DNA from 4 places in the Paenarthrobacter sp. 10L420 genome. Region 4 is predicted to be linked to each of the others. Evidence: riboswitches for the same ligand, from Rfam matches in the RefSeq annotation. Region 4 holds a riboswitch; each other region holds the start of a gene.
What was found. A riboswitch is a leader RNA that binds a small molecule or an ion and turns the genes downstream of it on or off. The one in region 4 is predicted to bind cyclic di-AMP.

Region 1 (7,461 bases), on a different contig from region 4:
CCGGGACGATTCGCCTAGTCTGTAAGGAAGCCAACACTAGGAGAAACCGCCCCATGCGTACCATCCGCCCGCTTCTGGCCGCCGTCGTAGCCGCTATTGCGTTCGCTTCCGCGTTGCTGCTGGGCGCCGCTCCGGCCTCCGCGCACGACGTCGCCGAATCAACAACTCCGGCCAACGGTGCGCGGGTAGCTGAAGTGCCGGCGTCGGTGTCGATCACGTTCAACAACCGGCCACTGGCCATCGGTTCGGGCGTAACTGTCACCGCTGGGGGCGAAAACTGGGCAGATGGCGCAGTGGAGATCATCGACAACATGGCTGTCCAGAAGCTGCGTCCGGGCGCTCCGGCTGGCGAATACACGGTGGTGTGGCGCGTGGTCAGTTCAGACTCCCACCCGATTGAGGGAACCTTCAAGTTCACTGTTTCCGGAACAAGCACGACGACGGCGAGCGGCTCAGCAGGCGCCTCCCCATCGGCTTCGGCGGCTGTTCCGACGGCGGGGACGGCAGCGCCCGGTACCGAAAATAGTGAGCCCGCTCCGGCAGTTTCCCAACCCTTCCCCTGGAGCATTGTTGGCCTCGCCGTCGTGGCAATCGGTCTCGTGATCTTCCTCGCTGTTACAGCCCGGAAGAAGCTGGCGGCTCCGAACGAGCCGGATGACGAAAATTCCGCGGAATAACGGGGTTTTCTACATACTTGCGAAGATCTCGAAACGGTCACTGCGACACGCCAAAAACGAACTGCTCGTTACGTAAATGTGACTTTGAAGTGATCTTCCCGTACGGTTGTACTTGTGCCTGTTCCACGTAACGGGCATTTCCGGGCTGATTGCCTAGCTCTGCCACAGTCCGGAATCCGTTCGCAGACAAACCTACGGCAGAGACGGGGAACCCATTTTGGCCCGCTTTCAGAGCGCGCCTTGGGGTGAAGTCACGAAGCTTCCGCTGCACAGCGGGGGATAGTGGCCGGGTGACTCCCATCCGAATCCGACAGCTAACCTCGCAGGCATCGGGAGAGGCTCTTTCATGTCTTCACGCATTCTTCGCGGCCGTCGTAAGGCGGACAGCGTACGTCCTAATCCGTTCATTTCCATCTCCAAGGCTGTTGCCAGCAACGCATCCGGCGCAGGTCGCCAAGCCGCTGTCATCGCAGCAGCTTCAGGCCTCGTCCTGACAGGCTCCATTGCTGCCCACGCAGCAGAGACCCCTGTTCAGCGCGACTCCAGCCCTGCTACGGTCGCCGAGACCGTCACTGAGGGTCCCACCAAGGTTGTTACGGCCGCCTCCACGGCCACGATCAACTTCGAGCGCCCTGCGGTTGCTTCCGTTGCGGCTCCCGTTATTGAAAAGCCGGCACCCGTTGCTCCGGCTCCGGTTGCCAAGCAGGCCCCAGCAGCGGCCACTGTCAAGGCCGCCGCAACTACTACGGCTACCGCTCCGGTGGCAGCCGCGCCTGCTGCTGCGGCTCCGGCTGTTGGTGGCGTCAACGCCGCTATGGTTGCCTCGGCTTACGCCCAGATCGGCATCATGCAGGATTGCACCGCCATGGTGGAACGGGCCCTCGGCTCCGCAGGCATCCCGGTTGGCGACCTCGCACCCATGCAGTTCCTGAACTACGGCAAGGTTGTCAGCGACCCCCAGCCCGGTGACATGATCGTCCAGTCCGGCCACGTAGCCATCTACATCGGCAACGGCCAGGCCATCAGCGGTGGCATCAACGGCAACCAGACGGGCATCCACCCGATCAGCTGGCTCACCGCAACCGGCCCCATCACGTACGTACGCGCTGGCGCCTAAGCTTCACGCTCCAACTCAAAAGGCCGGTGCCTTCGAGGACTAACGTCTTCGGAGGCACCGGCCTTCTGAGTTAACTTTTGTTCGTTTCTAAGCCAGGGCGATGCCCGGCGAAGCTGGTAGAGCCACCTTGGCTGAGATTGCTTGCCCTACTGCCTTGGCTTGCCGGAGTACTTCCTTGGGCGTGGGTGTAATGAGTTCCCCCACGCCTACCAAGTGCATTCCCACGGCACGCATGGCTGCCACGAGGTTCTGGCCTATGGCGATTCCCAAGTCCGTAAGCATTCGGCGCAGTTGGCTCTGGGCGCAGCGCGTCACCACGATGTGGTCGGCCAGAAGAACTCCTGTGGCTGTATGCACGGCCCATTGCCGTGGGGTGGATTCAAGCGGGCCGTAAACGCCCAGCCCAGCCCTCTGGCTGGCCGTGTTCAGGCTTGCTGCGAGTCCATATCCAAGCTGCTGGGACGAGTCGCCGCCCAGGAAGTCCAGACGAACAGCGCGTGTGGTGGTGCGGACATCCAGGTGATGGCTTGCGGCGTAGTTGCGCAAGTGGCGCAGGATCTCGTTGCGTTCCTGCATTGCCGCGGGGTCCGCTGCGTCGCAGCGCTGGAGCATTCCCGTATGGACCGATGGTCCGGTGGTGGACAAAGTACCAAAGCCATCCAGCACGATGGAACCTACGCCATAGCGGCTGAGCTCGCTGGCAACAGCCAAACCGGACAGGCCGGTACCGATCACCACGGTGGTAGTCCGTTCCGTGACGGAATCAGGAGTGAGTGACACTGCTTGGGTTCCTCCTTGACGTGTGTGCCTTTCGGCAGCGCGTGGGATCGCGTCCGTGTTCCCCAAGCGGCCGCAAATAAATGGCCGGATTGTGTCCTGGGACACTTTTGCCGGCCATTCGGTGACTCGAACACTACCGAACTTTTTCTGCCATGGATAGCCTCGGCGGCAGCGTGTTTTGGATGTTCATCCGCAGCGCAACCTGGAGGGCGGTGAGCGTGCCGAAAACCGAGCCCGGACCGTTATCCACATAGCCCATAGTCGCCTTGATTCGGCATTGCCAACCGAGAATAGTGGGCATTGGAAGGAGAACCCCAGCGGGTTTCTTCGGCCTCGGCTATTGGTTGCACGCCAGCAAGGGGACACCGGTACGGAGAACCTCTGGCAGAATGGCCGGAACATCAAGCAGTAGGTGGAGAGGCGGGCCCCAATGGACCAGCACGGCAGACACGTTGAAGAACCACGGGACGGCGAGGAGCAGGCAGTGGCGCCTGGTGGAATCGTCGTCGGAGTGGACGGATCCGAGCATGGTCAATGCGCCCTTGTGTGGGCCGCGCGTGAGGCGGAACGGCGCCAACTTCCCCTGCATATAGTCACGGCTTATTCGGTGCCCATCTTCGCGGCATCCGGCCTCGACGGCGGGTACGCCACTGTGGACGATTCCGTGATCCGCGAGGGCGCGGAAGCAATCGTCAAGCAGGCCATGGATAAGGTCTCGAAGAACAACCTCGACGTCGATGCTTCGGTGGAGAACGGCGATGCCGCAGGGGTCCTCCTGGACTTGTCTGCAAACGCCGCGCTCCTGGTGTTCGGCAGCCGTGGCCGTGGCGGCTTCGTTGGGCGTCTCCTGGGCTCGGTCAGCAGCGCCTTGCCGGCTCACGCAAAATGCCCCACCGTAACGGTCCCGCTCTACTGTGCGGACCGTTTGGGCGAGAACACCGAGGACAAGCACATTAAGGCTGAGCACGCCAAGGCCGGGCCACGCACGGTGGAAAACGTCGTCGCCGTGGGTGTGGACGGTTCAGAGCAGGCGCGCGTCGCTGTCCTTGAGGCAGCCGAACAAGCCCAGCGGATGGGGGCCAAGCTCCGCGTCATTTGTGCCGTGCCGCAATACAGCGGCTCCTTGGCCTGGGTGCCCGCACCTTTGGACCGCGATGCCCTGTTCGCGGACATCAAAGTCCAGCTGGATGCAGGCGTCGCCTGGCTCCGCAGCCATTTCCCGCAGTTGACTGTGGAAACCGACCTGAGGGACGGCTCACCTGTTGACGTCCTGGTTGAGGCCAGCCGGGGCGTGGAGCTGGTTGTCCTGGGTACACGGGGCCGTGGTGGTTTCGCAGGCATGCTCCTTGGTTCCACTTCCGACGGCGTCCTGCATCACGCCAAGGGACCGGTCCTCGTGGTTCCGGACCGGGAGGACCCGCGGCTGGCAGACCGGCCCAAATTCGGACCCATGCTCGGTGCGGCTTAGGCCGCTGGCGCGCACCGTCCATGGATAACCGGGAGCCTGGGAAGCATAGGCAGGAAAACAGTGCGGATGTAAGTGGCCCGGTCTTCATTCGGGACATTGCGGACATCCGGGCGGACATGCTCCCCGAGGTAGGTGGCAAGGCCGCCAACCTCGGCGAGTTGAGTGCCGCCCGCCTGCCGGTGCCGCCAGGCTTTTGCCTGACAACGTCCGCCTACCGGTACGCCCTCTCAGCGATTGGTATGGAGGACATCTTTGCCCTTCTGCAGGACGCCGAAGCTTCTGACCTTGACGAACTGAACAGGCTGGCCGCCCGGGCCAGGTCCTTGGTGCTCGACGCCGGAGTTCCCACCGACGTCGCAGAGGCGGTACGGGCGGCGTATCGGAAGTTGGGAGACGCTGCCCCCGTCGCAGTGAGGTCCTCAGCCACGGCCGAGGACCTGGCCTTCGCCAGTTTTGCCGGACAGCAGGACACTTTCCTGAACGTGGTGGGAGCAGACGCAGTCCTGGATGCCGTAAGCCGCTGTTGGGCATCGCTCTGGACGGACCGGGCCGTGAGCTATCGGACAACCAATGGGATAGATCATTCCACAGTGACGCTGGCGGTCGTTGTCCAGGAAATGGTGGATTCCGCGACGGCCGGGGTGATGTTCACGGCCAACCCTGTCACGGGGCGGCGCCGTGAAGCTGTGATCGATGCCAGCCCCGGTCTGGGCGAAGCCGTGGTGTCAGGCGCCGTTAATCCCGATCAGTACGTAGTTGATATGCAGAGCAACTCCATCCTGAAACGGACCCTCGGCGACAGACAGGTAGAGATCCGATCGCTGGCTGGCGGTGGCACTGAACGAATTGAGCGAGCGGGTGGTGCTGAAGCACTCGAAAACCACTCCGTGCAGCCGTGCCTCAGCGATGACCAGATCCGGGCCCTGGCCGACTTGGGCGGGCGCGTCGAGGCCCACTATGGAGCGCCGCAGGATACAGAATGGGCGATCGATTCTTCCGGAAAACTGTGGCTCACACAGGCAAGACCCATTACTACCCTCTATCCGCTGACCTCGCGAGTGTCGGCGACTCCCGGTGAGCACGCATTCCTGAACTTCAGTCTCGCCCAAGGCCTCACCAGGCCTCTGACGCCCATGGGTCTGGCGGGTATCCGCCTGATAGCCTCCAGCGTTGCCCGCAGGGCTGCCTTCGATGTCCCAGATCCACGCTCAGGACCATCGCCCTACTGTGAGGCCGGGCAGAGGATCTTCTTCGACTTCACATCCGTGCTGCGCAGCAAGGTGGGCCGGGCCATTGTGCCGCGCATCTTTGACATCATGGAGGCCCGTTCTGCTGCGGTGATTCGTGGGCTTTTCGATGACCCGCGGTTCTCCGTCACCATCAAAACTCCTATAAGGCTCATCCGGCACGTTGCGCCCGTTGCGGCTAAATACCGTGTTCCAGAGTCGGCGATCCGGGCTCTTTTCCGTCCCGATGCCGCAATGAAGCGCCAAGAGCAGCTGGAGGCAGAACTCCATCAGGCCCTTCAAGTGCCGGAGGGCATCACCGCCCTTCAGCGAATCGCCCACGTACAGAGAATCCTGGGGGAGGAAGTATTCGCAACGGTTCCCCAAGTCCTGCCCCTTCCCGTTCTGGGCTTTGCGATGCTGGGACTCGTCCGGAAAATGCTGGGCGAGCAAGCGCCCTTGGACCAGCTGCAAACAGTGATTCGTGGGCTGCCCAACAATGTCACTACGGAGATGGACCTTGCACTGTGGCAGCTTGCAAAGGAAATCAGGGATGACCCGGAGGCCCTGGCCTTCCTGAGTTATCCCACACTTGAGGAACTCGTTCGGCAGTTCAAGGACAAGAAACTTCCAGCAGTTGCCCAAGCCGGGCTTGAAGCTTTCCTGCGCACCTATGGGCATAGAGCAGTGGCAGAGATCGACCTCGGCATGCCCCGATGGTCGGACGACCCCACCCACATACTCGGCGTCGTGGTCAACTATCTGCGGCTCGAGCACACTGCGGACGCACCCGACCAGCAGTTCAGAAAAGCTGTTCGGGAGGCAGATGAACAGGTTGCCAGGTTGGTTGCGCGGGCAAGGGCCAGAAGTCCGCTCCACGCCAAGCTGGTGCGAACAGCCTTGGACCGCACGCGCAGGTTTGCCGGAATGAGGGAGTTGCCCAAATACAACCTCGTCCTCGGCTTGGCTTCGGCACGGGAACAACTATCGCTGGTAGGAGCAGAACTGGCAGAGGCAGGGCGGATTGAGCGCGCCGAGGATATCTTCTTCCTGGACCTCAACGAAGTAGAGACTGCCCTGGCCGGCAACAAGCTCCACCAACTCGTGGAAGATCGCCGCGCGGACTATGCGCAGGAACTGCGACGTCGGCATATTCCGCGGGTATTGCTCTCAGACGGAACAGAACCCGAAGCCACCGCTACGGCTGGCGGAACCGCAGGTGCCCCGGGCACTCTGTCCGGCAGTCCGGCGTCGGCAGGCGTCATCACAGCCCCGGCGCGGGTGATCCTGGACCCCGTTGGCGCCCATCTGGAACCAGGGGAAATCCTCGTAGCGCCCTCCACCGACCCCGGCTGGACACCCCTGTTCCTCACGGCTGGCGGGTTGGTCATGGAAATGGGTGGTCCCAACTCCCATGGCGCCGTGGTGGCCCGGGAATACGGCATCCCGGCCGTTGTAGGCGTGCCCGACGCAACTCTGCGGATCAGTTCAGGCCAGATCATCACCGTGGATGGAGCGGCAGGAACGGTTACTGCCGCCCCAGGTGACGCGCCAAGCTAGGCGTGCTGGTGTGACTCGTGCTCGGAGTGGCTCACGGGCTCCAGCTGGAAGGTGCAGTGCTCGGTGTCGAAATGGCGCCCCAGGCAGGATCCAAGCTGGTCCAGGATGCTGTCTGCCCCGCTGGCGTTAAGGACCTCGTCTTCCACCACAACGTGCGCGGAGAACACGGGCACCCCGGAGGTGATGGTCCAGATGTGGATGTCGTGGGCCTCCACGACGCCGTCCACGGCAAGGATGTGCTCGCGGATCATGTTCACGTCCACACCCTTGGGAGTGGCTTCCAGAAGCACGTCCACAACATCGCGGAGCAGGTGCCAGGCGCGGGGGATGATCATAAGGGCGATGAGCACCGAGGCAATGGGGTCAGCGGCAGTGAAGCCCGTCGTCATGATGACGATGGCCGCCACAATAACGGCGATCGAGCCGAGAAGATCGCCAAGGACCTCAAGATAGGCCCCGCGGACGTTGAGGCTCTCCTTTTGGGCCCCCTGCAGGATCATCAGGGAAATGAGGTTGGCTACGGCGCCCAGGATCGCCGCCCACAGCATGACGTCCGTATGGATTTCGGGCGACTCCCCAAAGCGGCGGATGGCCTCGATCATGATGACGACTGCGATGACGATGAGTACAAGG
Region 2 (7,461 bases), on a different contig from region 4:
GGAACGGAACGGCCGTGGTGTACTCCTTACCGAACGGGGCCTTGCCCTCGCTGGCTACGGGCGGCGAATCATGGACGAGCTCGAGGAACTGCAGGCAACGCTCCTCGCCGATCCCGCGAAGCCCTCGGGTCTGCTGCGGCTCGTAGCATTCTCCACTGCCTGCCGTGGCTTGGTGGGGCCAATGCTCGGACGCATCGGGACCACCGATTCTGAGCTTGAAATCAGCGTGCTGGCCGAGGACCCACGTGAGGCCGTCCAACGAGTGGCCTTAGGCGAAGCCGAGCTGGCCGTGGTGCACAACTGGAACTCCGTGCCGCTGGTCATTCCGGAAAATCTGGTGCACGAGGACCTTTGCCTGGACCAGGCCGACGTCCTGGTTAACAGCACCCACGCACTCGCTGGACGGACCGTCGTCGAGCGTGAAGACCTGCTGGATGAAATTTGGGTCAGTACGCCGGCTGGCGCCATCTGCAACGAAGCCCTTCTGCAGATCTTCGCAGGGCTTGGGCGCGTCCCCGACATCCGTGTCTACGATCCCGACTTCTCCACCCATATTGCCATGGTGGAGCAGGCCGTGGCCGTGGCGCTTGTGCCTCGGCTGGGCAGGCCGCCCCTGCCACCTGGCGTGGTTGCGGTGCCGGTCGTTAATCCCATTCAGCAGCGGGCAGTGGGAATCGTGTATCGAAAGACCATGACCGCCAGCCCCAATATCCGGCACGCCGTCAGGCTTCTCCGCGAAATAGCGGCCGAGCACGAACTGCCAGTACGGGGTTAAACCATCCGTACGGGCCAAACGACGGCGCTGTTACTTGCGGGGCACCTTAAAGTGCGTCAGACGGGCGTCCTGCCCATCCAGTTCCGCCCATGACTTCTCAGTCTCAAGCACCGTCAAAGCACTGGTTGGGTACCGCGTGGCAGCGTCCATGTAAGCATCATGGTCTGAGTCGCGCGATGCGAGGTGCATGGCCAGATCCTGGACGCCGGGCATGTGCGAGATCACCATCAAAGTGGTGACGGTGTCCGGGACGTGGTTGATCACGGTCAACATTCGATTCGCTGAAGCGGCGTACAAACCGTCCTCGAGCTTGGGCGTCGGGGCTTTGTCCCCCAGCTCATCGCACACCCACGTGCAGGTTTGGCGGGTCCTCACCGCAGACGAGCACAGAATGAAGTCCGGAACCACGCCATGCTTGAGCAGCCACCTACCAGCCAGCGGAGCCTCACGGTGTCCGCGTTCCTCCAGCGGACGCTCATGGTCCGGCACCCCCATGGGCCAATCGGCTTTGGCATGCCGCATAATCACCAGGCGCCTGATGTGATGGTCACTCATAAACCAACCCTATAGCCGCAAACCCCCATCCGCCGCGGAGGCCAATACTCACGGGAGCACGAGAGGGAAGCCCGGGCATGGTGCGGGCGCTGTAGCGCAGCGGGCCACTTTGGTGAGGGCGCGGTAGCGTAGCGGGGCATCTTGCAGCGGGCGCTGTAGCGTAGCGGGGCATCCCGAAAGCGCCGTTGTTGCGTGAGGCACGAGCGCAGGCGCAGGCGCAAAGGGATCGTCCCGCGAAAGCGAAAGGGCCCGCGACCTGACAGGATCGTCCCGCGAAAGCGAAAGCGCCCGCCCTTACAGGACAGGCGCTTTCGGCTGCAGCAGCTACTTAGATCGAGTATTCCGGAGCGGCCCAAACGATAACTTCGGGGTGCTCGTAGAAGCGGTAGCCCTGGCCGCGTACGGTGCGCACCGTGTTGGCCAGGCGACCCAGCTTGGAACGGAGGCGGCGGATGTGGACGTCGATGGTGCGCTCGTTCGGTACTTCTTCGGCGTTGCGCCACAGGCCCTCAAGCAGTTCGTCGCGGCCCACCGTGCGGGTGCCGTTTTCCACGAGGTAGTTGAGGAGCTCGAATTCCTTGAACGTCAGGTTCAGGGACTCGCCGTCGAGGTGGACTTCGCGGCGGGCGAGGTCGATCAGCACGCCGGAGGGGCGGGCTTCCTGCTGCGGTGCCGGGCGGGCAGCCTCGGTGCGCTGGCGGGCGGCGACTGTGGGGTCACCGAAAGTGGAACGTACGACGTCGAGTGCGGACCCGGGCGCCCCGGCCGGTGCGACGGCGACTGCAGCGTAGCTCTCAGCGCCGGTGACCAGGGACTGTGCGTAGGCCCGGATTTCCTGGGCGAGCTTAGCGATGGAGGTTCCTGCCGCTGCTGCTGTCTCTTCGTCGATGCCCATGTAGAGCACGAAACCGCGGGCCACGTTGTCGTTGGCGACGGGGCGAAGGCGGTCAGACTGCGCAATGACAGGAGTAGGCGCCGTCATGGGTGCTGGCTCGTTGGTGGGAACTGCCCGCAACTGGCCGTAGGAGTTGGGGTTGTACCCCTGTGGCACGTAGCCGGGAGCCTGCTGGCCGTTGCCCTGGGGGGCGGGGGCGTAGCCGGGACGGTTGCCGAAGCCGGGGCGGAGCCCTGCGTTTGAAGCGGCCTTGTTGGCGTTTCGGACGGAGATGTGGACGTAACCGGATGCAACTGACATGGAGTGATTACCTCAAAAGTGAATAGCCGTCATCGCGGCTTCGAATGCTGGTTGTCCCCGCAATGAGTTTGGGGAAGGGCGCCCAACGCTGGGCTAGGGGGCGAATGCCTGAAACTTCTTTGGGGTGGAAAGTTAGGCTTGCATTCGACAACAGCGGGTCACGTCGCCAGCGGGTGAGCTGGACCAGATTGCTGCGGCTGCAGGTGCTGTTGAGTTCTTGTTCACATTGGAAGTGTGCAACGTAACAATGGCAACACGCAAGTAACAAAGCGCCTAACCGTCCACATTTTGAGACAAGAGGGTCTATTGTGCTGCAGATCACAATTCTTTCACTACGGAAAATGAACGTCATTTCATTCGGTTCCGATAAGAAATATTCGGCTTATGGTGAATTTTCTTCGGCCAATGGTGCATGATGCCCTTCCTGATTCCCGGCAGGCGCAAGACGACGGAATCTCAAGATCTGAAACACTTGCTGTCCAATCGCAAGCCACTCTCGTCTCGAATTTTTCCCTCAAAATCTGCTACAAGCCGTAGAAAGGGCGCGCATGGGACGGCCATGCCCCGCAACGCCTTCCACCGAACTCCCACGTCGCTAGTGTTGACCTCACAGCGTCCTCACAGGCTCGGCAAAGCTTCGCCAAACCAGAAGAATGGAGAGTTGTCCCATGGCATCCCCGCACTCCATGACGAACAACCTTCCCCAGCTTTCCCACCCGGACGGCTCTCCTATCCGCGCCTTGGTGGTGGACGACGAACCCAGCCTCTCCGAGCTCATGAGCATGGGCCTTCGCATGGCAGGCTGGTCCGTCGCGGTAGCAGCCGACGGACCAGAAGCCGTGAAGCTTGCCAAGGACTTCCGCCCTGACGTGCTGGTGCTGGACGTGATGCTTCCAGGATTCGACGGCGTCGAGGTCCTCAACCGGATCCGTACCTTCGCGCCGGAAGTGCCCGCGCTCTTTCTCACGGCCAAGGACGCTGTCCAGGACCGCATCGTAGGTCTTGCCGCCGGCGGGGACGACTACGTCACCAAGCCCTTCAGCATGGAGGAAGTCCTCCTTCGCCTGCACAGGCTCGTCCAACGTTCGGGCGTTGCCGCCATGGACACGGCGGAACTGGTGGTGGGTGATCTCACGCTGAACGTGGATACACGGGAAGTCTCGCGCGCCGGCGAAGACATCCAGCTCACGGCAACGCAGTTCGAGCTGCTTCGTTACCTTATGGAGAACCCCAAGCGCGTGGTCAGCAAGGCGCAGATCCTGGACCGCGTCTGGGACTATGACTTCGGCGGGCAGGCCAACATCGTGGAGCTCTACATTTCCTACCTGCGCAAGAAAATCGAAGCCAACCACCCGCCAATGATCCACACCATCCGTGGCGCCGGCTACGTCATCAAGCCTGCGGACTGAATCTTGTCCACCCTTTCAGGAGTAACCCGCAAGACCCAGCGGAACTGGCTCAATCCCACCACCTGGCATCTGCGCACGCGATTGGTCCTGGTGGCCATGGCCTTGCTGGTAGCGATTTGCGGGGCAGTCGGAGTGGTGAGTTACGCCTCCATGGACATGTACTTCAACAAGCAACTCGATAAGCAGCTGGAGCAGGCGTCAAGCCGCGCGAATGACTTCGGCAGGCCGCCGTCGAACTTTCCCTCAAGCGGGCGGCCAGATCCTCTGGAGGCCCGCGGCCAAGGTGCCGGTACCCTCAACGCGAGGATTGACGGTTCCACCGTCATTAACTCCGGCCTGCTAAATTCGAATGGCCGCCGCGTCGCACTTTCGGCAGAAGACAAGCAGGTCCTGCTCTCACTCCCCCGTGACAACCGGCCTGTGGACCGTTCATTGTCCAACGGCGACTACCGGCTGGTGGCAGTAAATACCACCTACGGCGACGTGATTGTGACGGGCCTGCCGTTGGCTGATAAGCAAAATGCCGAGGCCTCGCTGGTATGGACCATGGTGTTTGTTTCCCTTGGCGGACTGGTGCTGATCGGCCTTGCCGGTACCGTCATCATTCGCCGGACCATGCGGCCGCTGGAGCAACTATCGGAGGTTGCAACCAAAGTATCGCGCCTTCCCCTCGACGCCGGTGAAGTGGCACTCGCTGTGCGCGTACCGCCGTCGGCCTCCCATCCTGGAACAGAAGTAGGCAGCGTTGGCCACGCTTTGAACCAAATGCTCAACAACGTTTCCAGGGCCCTGGAAGCCCGTCAGGAGAGCGAAACCAAGGTCCGGCAGTTCGTTGCGGATGCCTCCCACGAACTGCGGACGCCGCTGACCGCCATTCGTGGATATACCGAATTACTCCGCATGACGGAGAACTTCACGGACGACGGCCGGAAGTCCCTGGCACGCGTCCAGAGCCAGTCCGAACGCATGACCACCCTGGTGGAGGACCTGTTGCTGTTGGCGCGGTTGGACGAAGGCCAGCCATTGAAGGTCACGGATGTGGACCTTACCCAGTTGGTGATCGAGACCGTCAGCGACGAAAAGGTGATGGCACCGGATCACATCTGGAAGCTCCAACTCCCCGACGAGCCCATCACGGTACGCGGGGACGCAACCCAGCTGCATCAGGTGCTGGCCAATCTCCTGTCCAACGCCCGCAAACACACCGATCCAGGTACCACAGTGATCACTGGCGTCGTGCTCTCCGCGGACGGTACCGCGGTGGTCACGGTCACTGACAACGGGGCTGGCATTCCGCCTGAATTCCAGGGCCATGTTTTCTCGCGTTTTGCCCGCGCTGACGCCGCGAGATCAGGCTCTGAAGGAACCTCCGGATTGGGCTTGTCAATCGTCGAATCAATCGTCCAAGCGCACGGCGGAAGCGTGGCAGTAACGTCCAAGCCGGGGTGCACCGAGTTCATTCTGAGACTCCCGTCAGTTTCGAACGAACACGTATAACGAATCAGGCAACATGACGCGCCGTGACCGTGATCTCTGTTACCCAAATGTGACTTAAGCCGAAACCTCCTGTACCTTCGAAAGGGTGGGTCGCCCATAGTTGGCCCACACCCGGGATGCGCCGAGCTCTGCCACTTCCCGGAGTTCCGTTCTCATTCGAGGCAGAGACGGGGGACCCAGAGTCTCCGGGCACAGTACTTTCCTTGCCCTTGGGGTGAAGCCGCAGCTACGCGCGCGGCCGGATGACCTCATCCGAACCCGACAGCTAACTCCGCAGGCGCTGAGAGGTAATCACACATGTCTGAATTCAACGATCAGACGCGCCCTTCCGCGCGTCACCGTGACGAACACAACGCTCCCCTGACCAAATCGCAGTCTGTTCTGAAGACCGCTGCCCGCCGCGGCAAGACCGGTCAGCGCATGTCCGTTGTTGCAGGAGTCGTTGCCGCAGCATTGGGCGTCGCATCGCTTGGCCAGGCCGCAAACGCCGCATTCAACCTCCCGGAAACGAGCCAGGCATCCGAGACGCAAGCCACGGCCCAGGTCAGCAACAAATCAGCGGAAATCTCTGCGTCCCTGGATGCTGCTGCCAAGAAGGGCGCCGGCGATAGGGCCGCTGCAGATCAGGCAGCAGCAGCTGCACAGGCCGCTGCCGAGAAGGCTGCCGCTGAGAAGGCTGCGGCCGAAAAAGCCGCCGCCGACCAGGCAGCAGCCGCACAAGCCGCCGCCGAAAAGGCTGCCGCTGATGCAGCCGCCAAGCAGGCTGCCGATGCCGCCGCTGCTGCAGCCGCAGCCGCAGCAGCTGTTCCCAAGGCCGTGGACGATCCCGCTGCTGCCAAAGCTTACGCCGCCAGCATCCTCGCCAGCTACGGCTGGGGTCCGGGTGAAATGACTGCCCTGAACACACTGTGGGAGAAGGAATCCAACTGGCGGACCACCGCGACCAACGCGTCCAGTGGCGCCTACGGAATCGTGCAGTCTCTGCCAGCTTCCAAGATGGCAACTGCCGGCGCCGACTGGGAGACCAACTACCAAACCCAGATCAAGTGGGGCCTGAACTACATCAAGGAACGCTACGGCTCCCCCTCGGCCGCCCTCGCCTTCCACTTGGCCAACAACTGGTACTAAGCCAACTCAATAAGCAGGTTTGAGCCCACCCCAGCGGGCTCAAACGTGCAGGGCCTGATTACCGCCCCGTTTTCCGCCGTTCGCAGCAGTGATTACTGCAGCTGACAGCGGGAACGGGGCGGTTTTCGCGTTTCAGGTGGCGACGGCTTGCACCTCACGTAACGTCAGGACTTAGCGTTGTGCCCATGACGGGAACAACAGGAACCGGACCGTGGAGCATCGGTGAACTGGCCACAGCATGTGGCGTCAGCGTGCGGACGCTCCACCACTACGACGAGATCGGGCTGCTGTCCGCAAGCCAAAGGACATCATCTGGTCATCGCCGGTATTCGGAGAGCGACCTGCGCCGCCTATACCGGATCAGATCGCTTCAGATGCTGGGGCTTCCGCTCGCTGCCATCGGCAAGGCGCTGCAAACGCCCGAGGATGATCTGGAGTCCCTTCGAGACCTCCTCCAACAGCAGCTGGTCCATGTGCAGGAGCATGCCCAGCAACTCCAAGCGCTCCAAAACCGTTTGGGCGAGCTGTTGTCACGCATGGACGGACACGCCATGCCCACCCCTGAACAATTCATGTCAACGTTGGAGATGATTACCGTGCTCGAAAACAACTTCACTGCCGAACAACGCCTGCAGCTCGCGGACAAGCGGGAAGAACTCGGCGCAGAAAAAGTCGAAGCCGCCAAGCAGCAGTGGGCTGCCCTTGTGGAAGAAGGACTGGCACACGTCGAAGCCAACACGCCCGTTACGGACCCCTCCGTCCAGGAATGGGTGCGCTCATGGGACGGCATAGGTTCCATGTTCCACTCCAGTGAGGACACCAAGGCCGCAGCGCGTGCGGCTTGGCAGGAAAACACCCAAGCCATTAGCGCCGGCCTGCCTTGGAGCGCTGAGCAGTTGGCC
Region 3 (7,461 bases), on a different contig from region 4:
CACGAGCCCGAATGCGCCCAGCAACTGGTGCTCATGGGCCCCGTAGTGGACTCCCGGCACAAGAACGTGGCCCGGCAGTCGCTGGCCCTGTTCCTGGATGGCCTACTTCGCGAAAGCCCGTCGTCCAACTGGATTGTGATCACCGACTACCTGCAATGTGGGCCGCGCTGGTACCTCACGGAGCTGCCCGTGATGATGAAGTACCCCACCGAGAAGCAGTTGGCCAAAGTGCGGACTCCCGTGCTGGTGCTCCGAGGGAGCCGCGATCACGTAGCCGGGCCGGACTGGGCTCTTCGCCTCTCGCGGGCAATTCCTCAAGGGCGGCTGGTCGAGATCCCGGGCGTGGGCCATGTTGCACAGCACATGCGGCCCAAGGCCGTGGCGGACGCTATCAGGAGCTTTGTCGCGGCGACGTCCCGGCAGAGTTAGGCGTCCCGCCGGAGTCAGGCACTAGTGCACGACGGCGAATCCCGGCATGGGTGCCCCTTGTTGGGTTTGCGATCTGGAGACTAGGCTGGCCGGGCAAGCACAATAGTAAGTTTGCTTAGGAAGGGCGACCATGACCAGCTATGACCCAGAGGACGATCCCCGGACCTTCGGCGTCTCGGGCGCAGCCGAGCCGGACGACACCGCGGGCGACACTGCCGGCGATCCGGATGATGTCCACACCGACCCAGACATGCGCCAGGACGAAGAGGACGATCCCGCAGCTTCCGCCAACCCCGACCCCTTGGATGGCAACGTCACGGGACTCGAACCGGGGGGCGGCGTACCCCCGGGCGAAACCCCGCCTGCCGAGGACAGCATGAGCAGCGACCAGGGGCACGAAGAGTAGGTCGTCGCCAAGCCGCTGTTACGTTGTTGGGCAACAACGTAACAGCGGTTCAACAACGGAGAACCACAACCGAGGAGCCCGAGGCTACGGCAGTCTCAGGATCTCCCCGAGGTCATAATCAGCTGGCTCCTCCAGTTGTGAGTAAGTGCAGCTCTCCGGAGTCCGGTCCGGCCGCCACCGACGAAACTGGGTGGTGTGCCGGAACCGCTCGCCCTCCATGTAGTCGTAGGCAACCTCAATGACGAGTTCCGGCAGGAGGGGAACAAAGGAGAAGTCCTTGCCGGCGCTCCACCGGCTCTGTGCGCCGGGCATTCGGGAACCCGTAGCCGCGGCATCTCCTTGATCGGCCCACTGACCCCAGGGATGTTCGCTGAACTCCGTCTGGTACGGCTCGAGTTCGGCCACCAGGCTTTCGCGCTTGGCCATGGGAAATGAAGCCACCACCCCCACGTGCTGCAGCTGGCCGGCGTCGTTATACAGCCCGAGCAGCATCGACCCCACAACCTTTCCCGTTTTGTGCCAGCGGAATCCAGCCACCACACAGTCCGCGGTCCGTTCATGCTTGGTCTTGAACATGACGCGCTTATTCGGCTGGTACGTCCCTCCGAGCGGTTTGGAAAGTATGCCGTCGAGCCCAGCCCCCTCCAGCTTCACGAACCACTCCTGCGCTTGATCAAGTTCCGTCACCGCCGGCGTTACGTACACGGGCGCCTCAGCCCTGGCGAGCGCCTTCTCCAAGGCGGTTCGACGCTCGGAAAACGGCTTGTCCATGAGGTTCTCCCCGCCCAGGGCAAGGATGTCGAATCCGATGAAGGAGGACGGTGTCTTTTCGGCAAGCATCCGCACACGGCTATCGGCAGGATGGATGCGCTGCTGAAGGCCCTCGAAATCGAGCCTGCTGTCAGCTATGAGGACGATCTCGCCGTCGATCACGCATTTGTCCGGAAGGTTCTTCTGAAGGGCTTCCACCAACTCGGGAAAGTACCGCGTCATGGGACGTTCGTTGCGGCTGCCCAGGATGATCTCGTCACCATCTTTGAAAACGATGGTCCTGAACCCGTCCCACTTCGGCTCAAAGTGGCCTACATCAGGGATCGAAGGAACGGACTTGGCAAGCATGGGCGAAATGGGCGGCATCACTGGGAGGTCCATACGACTATGTTCTACCTGCCAGCCGCGGCGGAAGCTAGTCTTGGGCGATGGATATCTTGGCCGTTCTAGTGGCTGTACTGGCAGCACCTGCCCTCATTGCGGCCCTTTGGTTCTGGGTCTCGCGCCAGAACAGCAAGGGGAAAGTCCGGCGCGGCGCCGCGGGTGGGATCCTGGGCGTGACGGACGAAATTTTCCGACCCGAGACCCATTACGCACACCAAATCCAAAGGATCCAGCTCGAGTTGCCAGCCCCGGCTCCGGCCCCGGAGCCTAAGTCCTAACGGACCTTCGCGCTGGAAGGCGTCCCGCCCGTTACATTAATGTGACTTTACTATGGCGCTCATGTACGGTCTAAGAGCGACCCGTATCTCCGCTGGGCCGCTTCCGGGTTGACGCCGAGCTCTGCCGCAAACCGGGATCCGCCAGACTAGCGGCAGAGACGGGGGACCCAGAGTTCCCGGGCCTGATTTTCCATGGGCCCTTGGGGTGAAGCCGCCATGTGCGGCCGGACGGCCTCGTCCGAACCCGACAGCTAACCTCGCAGGCGTTGAGAGGCAACCACCATGTCCCCAACCATGGATCAGCCGCGCCGCGCCCAAATAGCGCGCGAGCGTACCCAACCAACCGGACGCCGTCGGGCCCAACCCAGCGGATCCTCCACCAGCACGCCGGAAGCAGAAACAGGTTTTACAAGCACGACGCCGGAACCCGCCACTGCTCCTGTTCCCACCCCTGCGGCACCCACCACGCGCGCAGCCGCTCGCGCGGCAGAGCGTGAACGGGCAGCCCAAGCTGTAATCGCTCCTGAAACAGCTCCGGCAGAAACAGCACCGGCGGACTCTGCCCCAGTAGACTCCGCTGCTCTGGAGCCGGCTACGGCTGCGATTCCAACAGTTCCGGCGCCCACGCCGCTCGCTCCCGAACCGGCTGCAGATCCCGAGCCCGCCACCGCTGCCATTCCAATGGTGGCTGCTGCTGCACCCACCCCCGCCGCGCACGAACCCGAGCCCGCCACCGCTGCCATTCCGATAGTGCAGGCGCCCACGCCCGGCACTGGGGATCCGGTCACAGCCGAAATTCCGACCGTTGCCGCCCCTCTTCCCACACCTGCGGCTCCGGCGTTCCCTGCTTCGCCGGCGGAGTCAAAGAGCCCTGCCCAGCTCGCGGCAGCCGCCACCGCCGCAGCTGGTCTCGCAAGCCGGAAAGCCCTTCGTGCCCAGGCATCCGGTAGCGGGACAGCCCCTTCCGCGACAACGGCTGCCGAGTCCCCGACGGGCGTTGCCCCCACGTTTGGAGCGTCGTCCTTCAGCCACGAACCACACGCAGTCCTCACCAAGGCCGCCTCGGTCAAGACAATGGGCCAGCGCATGGCAGTCGTCGCTGGGGCATTGGGCCTGGTATTGACCGTTGGCACCATGAGCCAGGCCTTCGAGCTTCCCTTCTTCGGGCAGGAAACACCGGCTCAGGAAGCCAGTGACGCAAAGACGGGTGGCGACAGCAGGCAGTCAACCTCGGCCACCCCCGCACCCAGCTCGTCCAGCTCCACTGCATCAGCTTCGTCGGCGACCAGCGAGGCCGGACAGCCGGCAACTGTTGCAACGCAGTCGTCAGAAGAGGCACCTGCTCAGGGGTCGTCGTCGTCACTTCCGACTCCGCAAGTTTCACTCGCGGATCCTGTTTGGGTCCCTTCGTCGGCCCCGTCGGCTGTTGTCCCTGTGCCGGGCGTGACAACTCCTGTCCCAACCCAGCCGGCCCCGAGCCCGGTTCCCTCGGACACGGTTACCACCCCACCCGCCACAACGACGCCCAGTCCCACGGTTACTCCGACACCTACTCCAACCCAGACTCAGGCACCGAAGCCAAAGCCAACCGGAAATCCAAATGCCACCACGCCGTCAAGTGGTTCAGCCTTGGACCTGGACGGCATACTTGACGGCGCCACAGGGATCTTGAAGTGAGCACGCAACTTCCCAGGACCAGCAAGCACGTCGGATGGCACGGCCGGTACTGCAGCAGCAGCCGCACTGCCACCTTCCGCAATCGGATGGGCCGTTGGAGCTGCCAACGGCTGCGTCGGGCCTAAGGAATCACAGCTACAGCAATCACGGCAACAAGATGAGGCAGGCACCCGGGTGCCTGCCTCATCTGTTCCGTCTCGCTTTGTGTTTCGTGTGGCTCCTGTTCCTGGCATGGCGTTTCTAGCCAAGCAGCCACGCGACGATGACCAACGCCCCGATGCAAAGCACGGTGGTGCAGAGGATGACATCCCTGGCCATTGTCATTCCGCGTCCGTAAGGAGAAGCGAAGAGGAAGACGTTCTGGGCGGTTGGAAGGGCGGCCATGATGACGCTGGCCAACAGGTGCTGCCCGTCCAAGCCGAACACAAAGCGTCCCAGCACCCAGACCACCAGGGGCATGCCTGCCACCTTCAAGGTGGTTGCCACCACGGTCTCCACACGGCCATCGCCCCTTTGGAGAGGTGCCTTACCTGCCAGCGATATGCCAAAAGCCAGCAGAACCATAGGCACGGCAGCGCCGGCGAGCATGTCAATGGGTTTCTGGACGAGCTCCGGAGCATCCCACCCCGTCAGAGCCATCACCGCCCCTAGCCCCGAGGCGATAATCATGGGATTGGACAAGGGCTGCAACAACATTCGTTTCCACGAGATTTTTGTACCACCTGCCACGCCCAGGACGCTGAGGTAGAAGGGCGCCATAATCAGGAGTTGAACCAGAAGGACTGGAGCAACATGCTGCGCCGTGCCCACTGCATACAACGAGACAGGAATGCCAATGTTGTTCGCGTTGGCGTAACTACTGGCCATGGCACCAACTGCCGTTTCGGCGACCGGCCGCCTGAAGAACATGAAGCTCAACAAACAATAAAGAAGGCCTATAACGGCTGCTGACAGGAGTGCCAGAGGGGCATCGACCCCGAGTGCGGCACGGATATCGCTTTCACCTACCACCGTGAACAGCAGCGCAGGATTGGTGATGTAGAAGGCCGTTCGAGTCAGTGCGCTTTGGACATCAGGGGCCAGCACTTTGTAGCGGGCGGCGAAATATCCCACCGCGATGACCGAAGCGACGATGAGGATCCCCGAGACAACGCCGCCCACCGTGCTCCTAAAAATTGTTGAGAAACCGCTTTCTCAGCGTAGGGGACGCCTGCGTGGGTGTCCACTTTGGCCGTTCCGCAACACTCGTTCCCCAACACGCGTTCCACAACACTTGGCGACTCACCGGCTCGGCACCCGCTAGATCCGGGGGCGCGAGGCCCACCGCTGGGCCTTCAGTGCAGCATGCAGCTCGAGCCGGATCCCACCGCTCAACGGATCAGCTCCGATGAGTTGGCGGATCCGGCCAAGGCGGTTGTAGATGCTACTCCTGTGCAGGTGAAGTTTCGCCGCGACGTCCTGCACGGAGCTGTCGTTGTCGTAGAGCAGTTCCAGCACGGGCAGGAGTTCGCCGTTCTTATCCTGGTCCTCCAAAGTGCGGAAATGAACCGAGCCCGTGTCATCCCAGCCGCCCGGTGCTTGAAGACGATCGAAGAGTTGATAAACGCCCACCGCCCGGCTTTCCACCAGCTCCCCAAGGGGCGGATCCACGGCTGCGGCCTGTGCTGCCACTTTGGATTGCCTGTAGGCCCCTGCCAATTGCCGGATGACTTGGAACGGCTCGCTGATGCCCAAGATCACACGGTCCACCGCGCGGCCCGCCCGCTTAGCGAGCTCCAATTGATAGTGCACCAGGACCTGGGCGTGGTCCGCCCGGCCTCCGGATTCCCGGAACAGAACGACCGAATGCGTCTCCGTCCCTGCGCTGAATAACGCGGCGTTGACACCAATGGTGGACTGCAACGCTGCTGTCCGGTGGGTTAGCGTTGCAGCAATGGGGTCGACGTCGGCTCCCCCACCATCCGCGTCCAGGACGGTCACCAGTTGCCACGGGCCGCGGCCCTGGATCTCCTTCCAACCGGCCACCGCTGCCACTGCGTTCGACTCCCCGGCACAGGCGGCCAGGAACTCCTGCTCCCGCCTCCTTCGGAACTCTGATTCGGCCGTGTTGGAATCGAGCAGCAAACCAGCCAACAAGTCCAGTTCGTCACGCACGCCGGGCAATTCGGCGAGTATCGCCGTCGCGGTTTGCTCCTCAAGGTCCTGCTGCACCCACAAGTAGCCCACCCGAAAACCCCGCACCAGCAGCGGGACGCAAACCCGGCCGAGCATGCCCAGCTCGTCGTTCGCCGGAACAACAACCGGGCGCACCGCCGTCGAGATGCCGTGCGAGAGCTGCCAAGCACTGACATCGCTTGGCACGCGTTTGCTCAGGAGGAAGTTCACCCGGACGCGGTCGGCGTGGGATTGGTTGGAACTGTATGCGAGGAGGACGCCGTCGAGGTCCTCCAGGGACAGCCCCCTGCCCAGCTTGAGGGCCACACGTTCAACGATCTCCTCGACGTCCTGCTGCATCCAGAAAGCGTACCAACATCAGGCGACACCTGACGCTCTTGTACTCGACAAATGTCGAGCTGGTTTGAAGAAGATCCTTGAATTTACGGGGTTTTCACGTCTGCTGGCCTGGAGGATCATGTCGCCTGCCTCACAGCCGGATTTATTCTGGAATCACAGCCCGCAGCAAATATCCGGCCGAAAAAGCCGCTAACGATGGAGCCAGCAAATGATCATCGGCGTCCCTAAAGAAATCAAGAACAACGAGTTCCGCGTAGCCATCACGGCCGCAGGTGTCCACGAGTTCCGCACTCACGGACACACCGTTCTGGTTGAGCGGGGAGCGGGCTTGGGCTCTGGCATCACGGACGAGGAATACTCGATCGCGGGCGCCGAAATCGTTGCCGACGCGGACGACGTCTGGGGCCGGGCCGACATGGTTATGAAGGTCAAGGAACCCATCAAGGCCGAGTACCACCGCTTCCGCAAGGGCCTGATCCTCTTCACGTACCTGCACCTGGCCGCTGAGCCCGAGCTCACCGCCGAGCTCATCAACTCCGGCGTCACGGCCATCGCCTACGAAACGGTTCAGGAAGGACGCACCCTTCCGCTGCTCGCCCCGATGTCAGAGGTTGCAGGGCGCCTGTCCGTCGTGGTCGGCGCTTCCTCGCTGATGGCACCGGCCGGCGGCAAGGGCATCCTCCTTGGCGGCGTACCGGGTGTCCGTCCGGCCAAAGTTGTTGTCCTCGGTGCCGGTGTTGCCGGAACCAACGCCGCCGCCATGGCACTGGGCCTCGGTGCTGATGTCACCATCATGGACATCAACATCAACCGGCTGCGGGAACTCGACGCCCTCTACCAGGGCCGCTTGAAGACCGTGGCATCCAACGCCTACGAGATCGAGAAGTCAGTTGTCGACGCAGATCTCGTGATCGGTTCCGTCCTGATCCCCGGTGCCAAGGCGCCCAAGCTCGTCACCAACGAACTTGTGTCCCGAATGAAGCCGGGCTCTGTCCTTGTAGA
Region 4 (7,461 bases):
ACCGTGCTGGATAACTTGTCCGGTACTTTGTCTTCCGGCAAGTACCCGGAGGGCAACAAGGCCAAGGCTATCGGTATGGCGCTGCGCAAGGTTGCCGACGAGCTGGAAGCCTAGGAACTGCCATGACTTCGGAATCCGCACAGGATACACAGGCAGGAAGGGACGCGCAGGCCAGCCCTGGGGTCGTCACTGACGCCGCCCCAGTTCCTGTCGCCGGGGAGAATCCTGTCGCCGGGGCGAATCCTGTCAACGGGCAAGCCCCTGAAAACAGCGACACCCCAGGGCGGAAGCCGGTCGCAGCGAAGCAGCGGGCCGGCATCCCCGTGTGGCGCGTTGGCAAGCCGGATGCGTTCCTGGCTGCCGCCGTCGACGTCGCGCGGGAAGCGGTGGAGACTATCGCGAACCCGGGCGAGGTGGGTGCCCACATCGGCGCAAAGTCCGAGGGCGACCGCGTGGTCACGCATTTGTTCGAGTCGAAGCTTGCGGGATACGGCGGGTGGCAGTGGTATGCCGTGATCACCCGCAATTCCCGGTCAAAGATCGTCACAGTCAGCGAGCTTGGCCTCCTGCCCTCTGAGGATTCCATCCTGGCCCCGGAATGGGTCCCCTGGGCAAAGCGTGTCCGCCCGGAGGACGAGACGCCCCTGGTGGAGGAGACGGTAGAGGAAGTGACCGAGGAATCCGTGCAGGCTGCGGAAGACGACGCCGCCGAAGCATCCGATCCTGAAGCCGATGAAGCCGATGAAGCCGATGAAGCCGAGCCAGCCGACGAAGAGGACGACGACGCCGTCGCCCGCTTAGGGGATTAACGGCAACGGCGCCGTCCGGGAACAACCCCGACGACGCCGTTTCCTGCCTTTCGCGAAAAGCCGCGGCAGTTAGTTCTTGAGTTTTTATTTCTTGAGCTCGCCCACGACATAGTCGATGCTGGCGAGCAGGGCTGAGACGTCGTCCGGTTCGATAGCGACGAACGTGGCGATGCGGAGCTGGTTTCGCCCAAGCTTGCGGTACGGCTCAGTGTCCACCACGCCGTTGGCCCGCAGGATCTTGGCGATTGCCGCTGCATCGATGGAGTCGTCGAAGTCGATGGTGGCGATCACGTTGGAGCGGTCCTCAGCCTTTGCGACGAACGGTGTGGCGTACTCGGAAGCCTCGGCCCAGGAGTAGATGCGGCTGGCAGAGTCTGCTGTGCGCTTGCTGGCGAAGTCCAGACCACCATTGCTGTTGAGCCACTGCACCTGTGCGTCCAAAGTCACCAGCGTGGACAGCGAAGGTGTGTTGTACGTCTGGTTCAGTTTGGAGTTGTCAATTGCGGTCTGCAGGTCCAGGAAGTCCGGAATCCAGCGGTCGCCGGCCTTGATGCGGGCGGCGCGCTCCAACGCCGCGGGGGAGAACAGGCCGAGCCACAGGCCGCCGTCAGAAGCGAAGTTCTTCTGCGGGGCGAAGTAGTAGACATCCGATTCGGCGACGTCCACGTCCAGCCCGCCGGCGGCTGAGGTAGCGTCCACCAGGACGAGCGAACCGGCGTCGGCGCCCTCTACGCGCTTGACGGGGGCTGCAACACCGGTTGATGTCTCGTTCTGGGGCCAGGCGTAGACATCAACGCCGGCCTCTGCCTGGGAGGCCGGTCGCGTGCCGGGCTCTGACTTGATGATGGAGGATGCATCGAGGAAGGGGGCTTTGTTGGTGGCCGCGGCAAACTTGGAACCGAACTCACCGAAGGAAAGGTGCTGGGCCTTTTTCTCAACCAGGCCGAAAGCCGCTACGTCCCAGAACGCTGTGGAACCGCCCACGCCGAGGACAACCTCGTAGCCCTCAGGTGCACGGAAGAACTGGCTGAGTCCTTCGCGCACCGAACCCACCAGGTTCTTGACCGGTGCCTGACGGTGTGACGTGCCAAGTATGGTGGTCGACGCGTCAGACAGGGCCTGGACCTGTTCCGGGCGCACCTTGGACGGTCCCGCGCCGAAGCGTCCGTCCTTGGGCAGCAGGTCGGCGGGAATAGTGATGCTGTTGTCGCTCACGTGTGGCTCCAATGGGTATCGGTTAGAGAGGGGGAGGTGGGCAGGTGGCATCGGCTGCCCCTTCGACTCCCTCATTCTGCCTGACCGGACCCACCGTCAGGAATCTGCGGTTGTCATAGTCCGCCACGTGGAATGCCGGACCACCATGGGCATTGCGACCCCGGGAAAAATTATCCAGAGTAATTCCAAATAAGCTAGGCTTGGGTTGACGTTCCTGAGGTGTCGGTTGCACACCATCCACCTTGGCGGGGACGCGGTACGGTGGAGATTACGCAAGAAATGCGTTCGAGGAGAGCTGAGCTGGATGACGGATCTGATCGATACCACTGAGATGTATCTTCGGACCATTTTGGAGCTTGAAGAAGAGAACATCGTGGCTCTTCGCGCACGCATTGCGGAGCGTCTGCGGCACTCGGGTCCCACGGTTTCCCAGACCATTGGACGCATGGAGCGCGATGGCCTGGTGATTGTGTCCAACGACCGCCACCTGGAACTGACCGAAGTCGGGCGCAAGCGGGCCACCGAAGTCATGCGGAAGCACCGCCTTGCCGAGAGGCTCCTGGCGGACGTCATTGGTCTGGACTGGGCATACGTTCATGACGAAGCGTGTCGCTGGGAACACGTCATGAGTGAACGGGTGGAACGGCGCCTGTATGAGTTGTTGGAGCACCCCACCGAGTCACCGTATGGCAACCCCATCCCGGGTTTGGAGGCGCTTGGCGGCCTCGCCAACCAGCCCGTTGCCCGCTTGGACGTGAACCTGCTGCATGCCATGGACGGGTACGCTGCCGATTCCCGCGTAGTAGTCAGCCGGCTTGCTGAACCCATCCAGGTTGAGCCCGAACTCCTCACCCAGCTCGATGAAGGCGGAATTCGTCCAGGCGCAACTGTCTCCTTGGAACGGGTGGGGGAGTACATCTCCGTCCGCGTTCCCGGTATTGAAGGAGCACTGGAGCTGCCTCCCGAGGTAGCTGCGCACGTCTTCGTTGCTGTCAGCTGACCCTAGGGCGTGTCAGATCTCACTTTGGGGCGGCTGGCGCGCGTGTGACCTGCGGATTCCTGCGACTGGTGATATGGGGGCGTCCACAACACGGTCGTTTGGGAAGATAACGAATTTATTACTGCGGGCTTTAATCGCCTATAGTTATCTACTAGCGCCGATACCAAAGCGTTACCTGATCTGGAGCCGAGCTCTGCCAGCAGATCAGGTGTGTCATCAACTACTGGCAGAGGCGGGGGAACCACAAGCGGCTGCCTAAAGAAGCAGCCTTGGGGTGAAGTCCGCAGCAGAAGTGCCTACTAACGCAAGTCCTTCCGGGGATACCTGTGTGCCGTTTGCGCTTCGTGCGGACCGGGTCTTTGAACTCTCTGACCCGAATCCGACAGCTAACTTCGCAGGCTTTCCAGAGAGGAACAGAGTTTGACATCGCAGAACGTCAGGGGCCGTCGCCGCGCGTCCGGCCCCGCTGCTGAGCTGCGGCCAGCCCGCGCCGCAATGGAGATCCGGCCACGCGACACCCCGCGTCAGGTGCGCCGCCGCAAGAGCCCATTGCGCCAGGTAGCCGACTTCGCCGCAGCCAGTGGTGTCGGGCAGAAGGCCGGAGTCGCGCTTGCCGCTACCGGACTTGCCCTGACTGTAGGCCTGCCTGCCACAAGCCCGGTCATGGCCACATCCGAATCCGGCCAGGCCGAGGCGGCCCTCTCCGTGCCGGGTGGCAGCCAACCCGAAGTTTCTGCGGCAGCCTCTGCCAAAATCGATTTCAGTCGCGCAGCAGTCGCTACCGCCGCTGATCCTGACGGCAAGCTCAAGCAGTTGCTGAGCGCCCAGTCAGCGGGGAGCATTCAGCGCGCATCCTCACTTGGCACGCTGGGAAGCCCTCTGGACAAGCTGGTCACGGCATCGCCGTTTGGCTACCGCGTCAGCCCCCTTACGGGCGGCACCGGTGACTTCCACCGCGGCCAGGACTTCGTAGCCCAGTGCGGTACTGCCGTTCACGCCGCAGCCGCAGGCAAGGTCACGTTCGCAGGCTGGCATGAGTACGGCGGAGGCAACCGCGTCGTGATTGACCACGGCAACGGCCTCGAGACCACGTACAACCACCTGTCGTCCTTCAACGTCAAGGTGGGCCAGACTGTCAGCCGTGGCGATACTGTCGCGCTGAGCGGCACTACAGGCGCATCTACGGGTTGCCACCTCCACTTCGAGGTCCAGGTAAACGGTGAAGTCGTAGATCCCATGGGCTGGCTCTGAGCCAGTTGATGGTTGTCTATCGCATTCATGACACGCCCGTGACCTGAATGTGACATTCACGAATATCTGTTGTACCGTCTAAAGCGCATCGGCTTTTTAGGGGGCCGATGCACTTGAGTGGATTGCCTAGCTCTGCCACCACTCGAGGTCCGTTCGCAAAAATCGTCTGGCAGGGGCGGGGGAACCAATTTTGGCCTTCGAATCAGAAGGCCTTGGGGTTAAGTCGCAAAAGCTTCCTTGAAGCCGCGCGGCCGGATGACTCCCATCCGAATCCGACAGCTCACCTCGCAGGCATTGGGAGAGGCTACCTTCGTGTCATCACGCACTACCCCTGCGCGCCATCGCGCCGAATTGGTTCGTACGAACCCGTTGAACACCCTTTCCAAGGCTGTCTCAACCAATGCAGGCACCGTAGGCCGCCAAGCCGCCGTTCTGGCCGCAGCCTCGGGACTTGTTCTCAGCGTTGGACTCCCGGCCCAGGCCGCTGACACCGACGTTTCCAAGTCGGAATCCTCCAGCACCCAGCAGTTGGTCGCCACCGCGGTTGTTACCGCTGAGCCCACGGCAACCGTTTCCTTCGAAAGCCCCGTTGTGGCTACCAAGGAAGCCCCCAAGGTTCAGCGCGCCTCCCAGCGCACGCAGGCAGCCGAAGGCCAGACGGGCGACGCCCTCGCTGCCCTGTCCTCCACGGCCAAGGATGCCGCATCCAGCGCGGCAGCTTCCGGACTCGCAGCAATTGCCTACACCGGCATTGGCCACCCCTATGTCTGGGGCGGCACTTCCCCCAACGGCTGGGACTGCTCTGGATTTGCCCAGTGGGTCTACGCCCAGGCCGGCATCAGCATCCCCCGGGTCAATGCCTGGACGGCCATGAAGCCCACCAGCACGCCGGCCCCCGGCGATCTCGTCATGCAGAACGGCGGAGCCCACGTGGGCATCTACGTCGGCAACGGCATGATGATCAGCGCGCTCAACCCCAGCCAGGGGACGCTCCTGACCCCGGTCGCAGCCACCGGCACATCCTCGTTCTTCACCCTCCGCTAGGAAAATCCCATTCGGGGTAAGCCAGCATGCCCCCCAAGTGCTGGCCGCCCATAACCTGCGTGCGTCCCCACCGTGCGCGGATACGAAAAGAGAGTAATCATGACCAGTGCAAACAAGGTTGCACGGCATAGAGCTGAGGCCCCCAAGACCAGCTCACTTGCCGTCATTGCCAAGGCTGTCAGCGACAACGCCGGTGGCGTTGGCCGTCAGGCAGCAGTGATCGCAGCTGCATCAGGCCTTGTCCTGACCAGCGGCGTGGCTGCAAATGCTGCGGATACCAATGTCCAGCGCGAATCCACGTCTGCGTCCACCCTTGATGTGCAGTCGGTTGCCCAGGCCACCATTGCTGCCGATTCCAGCGTTGCCATCTCCTACGAGCGCCCCGTAGTCAAGACTGTCGAAGCCCCGGCTCCCGTCGTCGAGAAGGCACCTGCCAAGGAAGCTCCGGCTGCCGGCGGCACCGCTACTTTGGCGGTCAACACTGATACCTCCGCGGCAAAGGCGCCTGCTGCATCCAGTGGCCTCGGTGCAGCTATCGCTGCAGCGGCCTACGCACAGCTCGGTGTCACGCAGGACTGCACCATGCTGGTGACCAACTCGCTGGCCGCCGTCGGTATTCACTTCCACGATTGGCCGGCCGGCTACCTCTCCCTCGGCCGCACGGTCAGTGCAGCTGAAGCGCAGCCCGGCGACCTCGCTTACTACGCCAACGGTGGCTACGGCGGAATGGCACACATCGCTGTTTACGTCGGCAACGGCATGGCAGTCCACGGTGGATGGAACGGATCCACCACGGCACTGTTCAGCGTGAACGTTGGCTCCGGCCCCGTTTTCATCCGCGTCAACGGCTGATCAAATACTCCACGGAACACCCCGCAGGCGCACGCCGGCGGGGTGTTCTGCTTTAACCAGCAAGGTGTCCCGCACATGAACTTTCGCCAACACCACAGGCGAAACGGCAGAAAAATTCGTTGATACGGCATATAAGTGCTTACCCTTGTGTTGTCGATCCACAGCCCGTACAAGCAGAGGGCAGCCGGCCCTCGTGCCCCTGACGGGTGCGGCCGTGAAGAGGTACGTGCATGCGCACACTCGTTCTGAATGCTGGATATGAACCGCTGGCGGTAGTAACCTTCCGCCGGGCGCTGGTCCTTGTGCTGACTGGAAAAGCTAGCGTGGTGGCCGAAGGCGACGAGCCTGTCGTCGGGCCACAGGAGATTCTCGGAAGACCATCCGTGATTCTTCTCAATCGCTACATCCGGCCCCGGTACAACAAGATCACTGCCGTGAGCCGCCGCGGGGTACTCCGCCGCGACGGCCATCGCTGCGCCTATTGCGGGAAAACAGCGCACACCATAGACCACGTCCACCCCAAATCCAGGGGCGGCGCGGATTCCTGGGAAAACCTGGTTGCGGCGTGCTTGAAATGCAACAACGCCAAGAGTGACCACACGCTCGCCGAGATGGGTTGGAAACTTCGTTTCAAACCTGGCGTGCCCACAGGAACCATGTGGCAGATCAAAGAACTCGAGAAACCTGCGCCGGACTGGGATCCGTTCCTGTTGCCGGAATCCGCCGCCTGATCGATTTCTGTTGCCCTCCCGCCGTCCGGGTACTCTGGGCGGATGGAGTTCAACGCTGTGATTCTGGCGGGTGGCAGGGCCACCCGCCTCGGTGGCGTGCCCAAGCCCGGATTAACGTTCGACGGCGCCAGCCTCCTTTCGCATGCCCTGCAGGCGGCGCGGGGTGCTTCCGCAGTGGTGGTGGTTGGTCCAGACACTTCTGGTGGCGGTGGCGTCCTGCCTGATGGAGTTCTTAGCGCGCGGGAGGAGCCGGCCTTTGCCGGCCCTGCCGCCGCGATTGCCGCTGGTTTGGCGGCTTTTCATCAGGCAAGGGAGCAAGCGCCCTGGACGCTCGTCCTGGCATGCGACATGCCGCACGCCGCCAGGGGCATTGAGCCCCTATGGGAAGGACTGCGTGCGCATCCTGAAGTAGAAGGCGCAATGGCCGTTTCAGCCGATGGCCGGCAACAGCCCCTCCTGGGCATCTACAGCACCCGGGCTTTGGAAAGGGAAGTTGCGGCAGCTTCGGGGTTAACGAACTCTTCAGTGTTCCGGCTGCTTGCTAGGCTGAACCTGCTGG

Region 1: another riboswitch for cyclic di-AMP. It lies ahead of AC1DD5_RS24205 (NlpC/P60 family protein); the one in region 4 lies ahead of AC1DD5_RS08850 (M23 family metallopeptidase).
Region 2: another riboswitch for cyclic di-AMP. It lies ahead of AC1DD5_RS16235 (aggregation-promoting factor C-terminal-like domain-containing protein); the one in region 4 lies ahead of AC1DD5_RS08850 (M23 family metallopeptidase).
Region 3: another riboswitch for cyclic di-AMP. It lies ahead of AC1DD5_RS16725 (hypothetical protein); the one in region 4 lies ahead of AC1DD5_RS08850 (M23 family metallopeptidase).

What each region holds. Positions count from the first base shown of each region.
Region 1 covers NZ_JBFTJK010000031.1:18,672-26,132, forward strand. The annotation lists gene AC1DD5_RS24200 (copper resistance CopC family protein) at 54-677, shown strand; cyclic di-AMP (ydaO/yuaA leader) riboswitch at 852-1,020, shown strand; gene AC1DD5_RS24205 (NlpC/P60 family protein) at 1,024-1,794, shown strand; gene AC1DD5_RS24210 (FAD-binding protein) at 1,882-2,574, opposite strand; gene AC1DD5_RS24215 (universal stress protein) at 3,005-4,042, shown strand; gene AC1DD5_RS24220 (PEP/pyruvate-binding domain-containing protein) at 4,063-6,828, shown strand; gene AC1DD5_RS24225 (cation diffusion facilitator family transporter) at 6,825-7,461, opposite strand, start outside.
Region 2 covers NZ_JBFTJK010000011.1:79,258-86,718, forward strand. The annotation lists gene AC1DD5_RS16210 (LysR family transcriptional regulator) at 1-775, shown strand, start outside; gene AC1DD5_RS16215 (SixA phosphatase family protein) at 806-1,330, opposite strand; gene AC1DD5_RS16220 (winged helix-turn-helix domain-containing protein) at 1,659-2,525, opposite strand; gene AC1DD5_RS16225 (response regulator transcription factor) at 3,194-3,934, shown strand; gene AC1DD5_RS16230 (sensor histidine kinase) at 3,938-5,431, shown strand; cyclic di-AMP (ydaO/yuaA leader) riboswitch at 5,566-5,723, shown strand; gene AC1DD5_RS16235 (aggregation-promoting factor C-terminal-like domain-containing protein) at 5,729-6,559, shown strand; gene AC1DD5_RS16240 (MerR family transcriptional regulator) at 6,745-7,461, shown strand, end outside.
Region 3 covers NZ_JBFTJK010000012.1:11,331-18,791, forward strand. The annotation lists gene AC1DD5_RS16705 (alpha/beta fold hydrolase) at 1-429, shown strand, start outside; gene AC1DD5_RS16710 (DUF6480 family protein) at 560-835, shown strand; gene AC1DD5_RS16715 (ATP-dependent DNA ligase) at 920-1,987, opposite strand; gene AC1DD5_RS16720 (hypothetical protein) at 2,035-2,268, shown strand; cyclic di-AMP (ydaO/yuaA leader) riboswitch at 2,398-2,548, shown strand; gene AC1DD5_RS16725 (hypothetical protein) at 2,551-3,945, shown strand; gene AC1DD5_RS16730 (AEC family transporter) at 4,186-5,106, opposite strand; gene AC1DD5_RS16735 (PucR family transcriptional regulator) at 5,245-6,459, opposite strand; gene ald (alanine dehydrogenase) at 6,668-7,461, shown strand, end outside.
Region 4 covers NZ_JBFTJK010000004.1:93,524-100,984, forward strand. The annotation lists gene AC1DD5_RS08830 (cold-shock protein) at 1-114, shown strand, start outside; gene AC1DD5_RS08835 (DUF3027 domain-containing protein) at 123-809, shown strand; gene serC (phosphoserine transaminase) at 894-2,024, opposite strand; gene AC1DD5_RS08845 (iron-dependent transcriptional repressor DtxR) at 2,329-3,024, shown strand; cyclic di-AMP (ydaO/yuaA leader) riboswitch at 3,209-3,438, shown strand; gene AC1DD5_RS08850 (M23 family metallopeptidase) at 3,445-4,275, shown strand; cyclic di-AMP (ydaO/yuaA leader) riboswitch at 4,420-4,583, shown strand; gene AC1DD5_RS08855 (C40 family peptidase) at 4,588-5,319, shown strand; gene AC1DD5_RS08860 (NlpC/P60 family protein) at 5,419-6,171, shown strand; gene AC1DD5_RS08865 (HNH endonuclease) at 6,402-6,902, shown strand; gene AC1DD5_RS08870 (NTP transferase domain-containing protein) at 6,945-7,461, shown strand, end outside.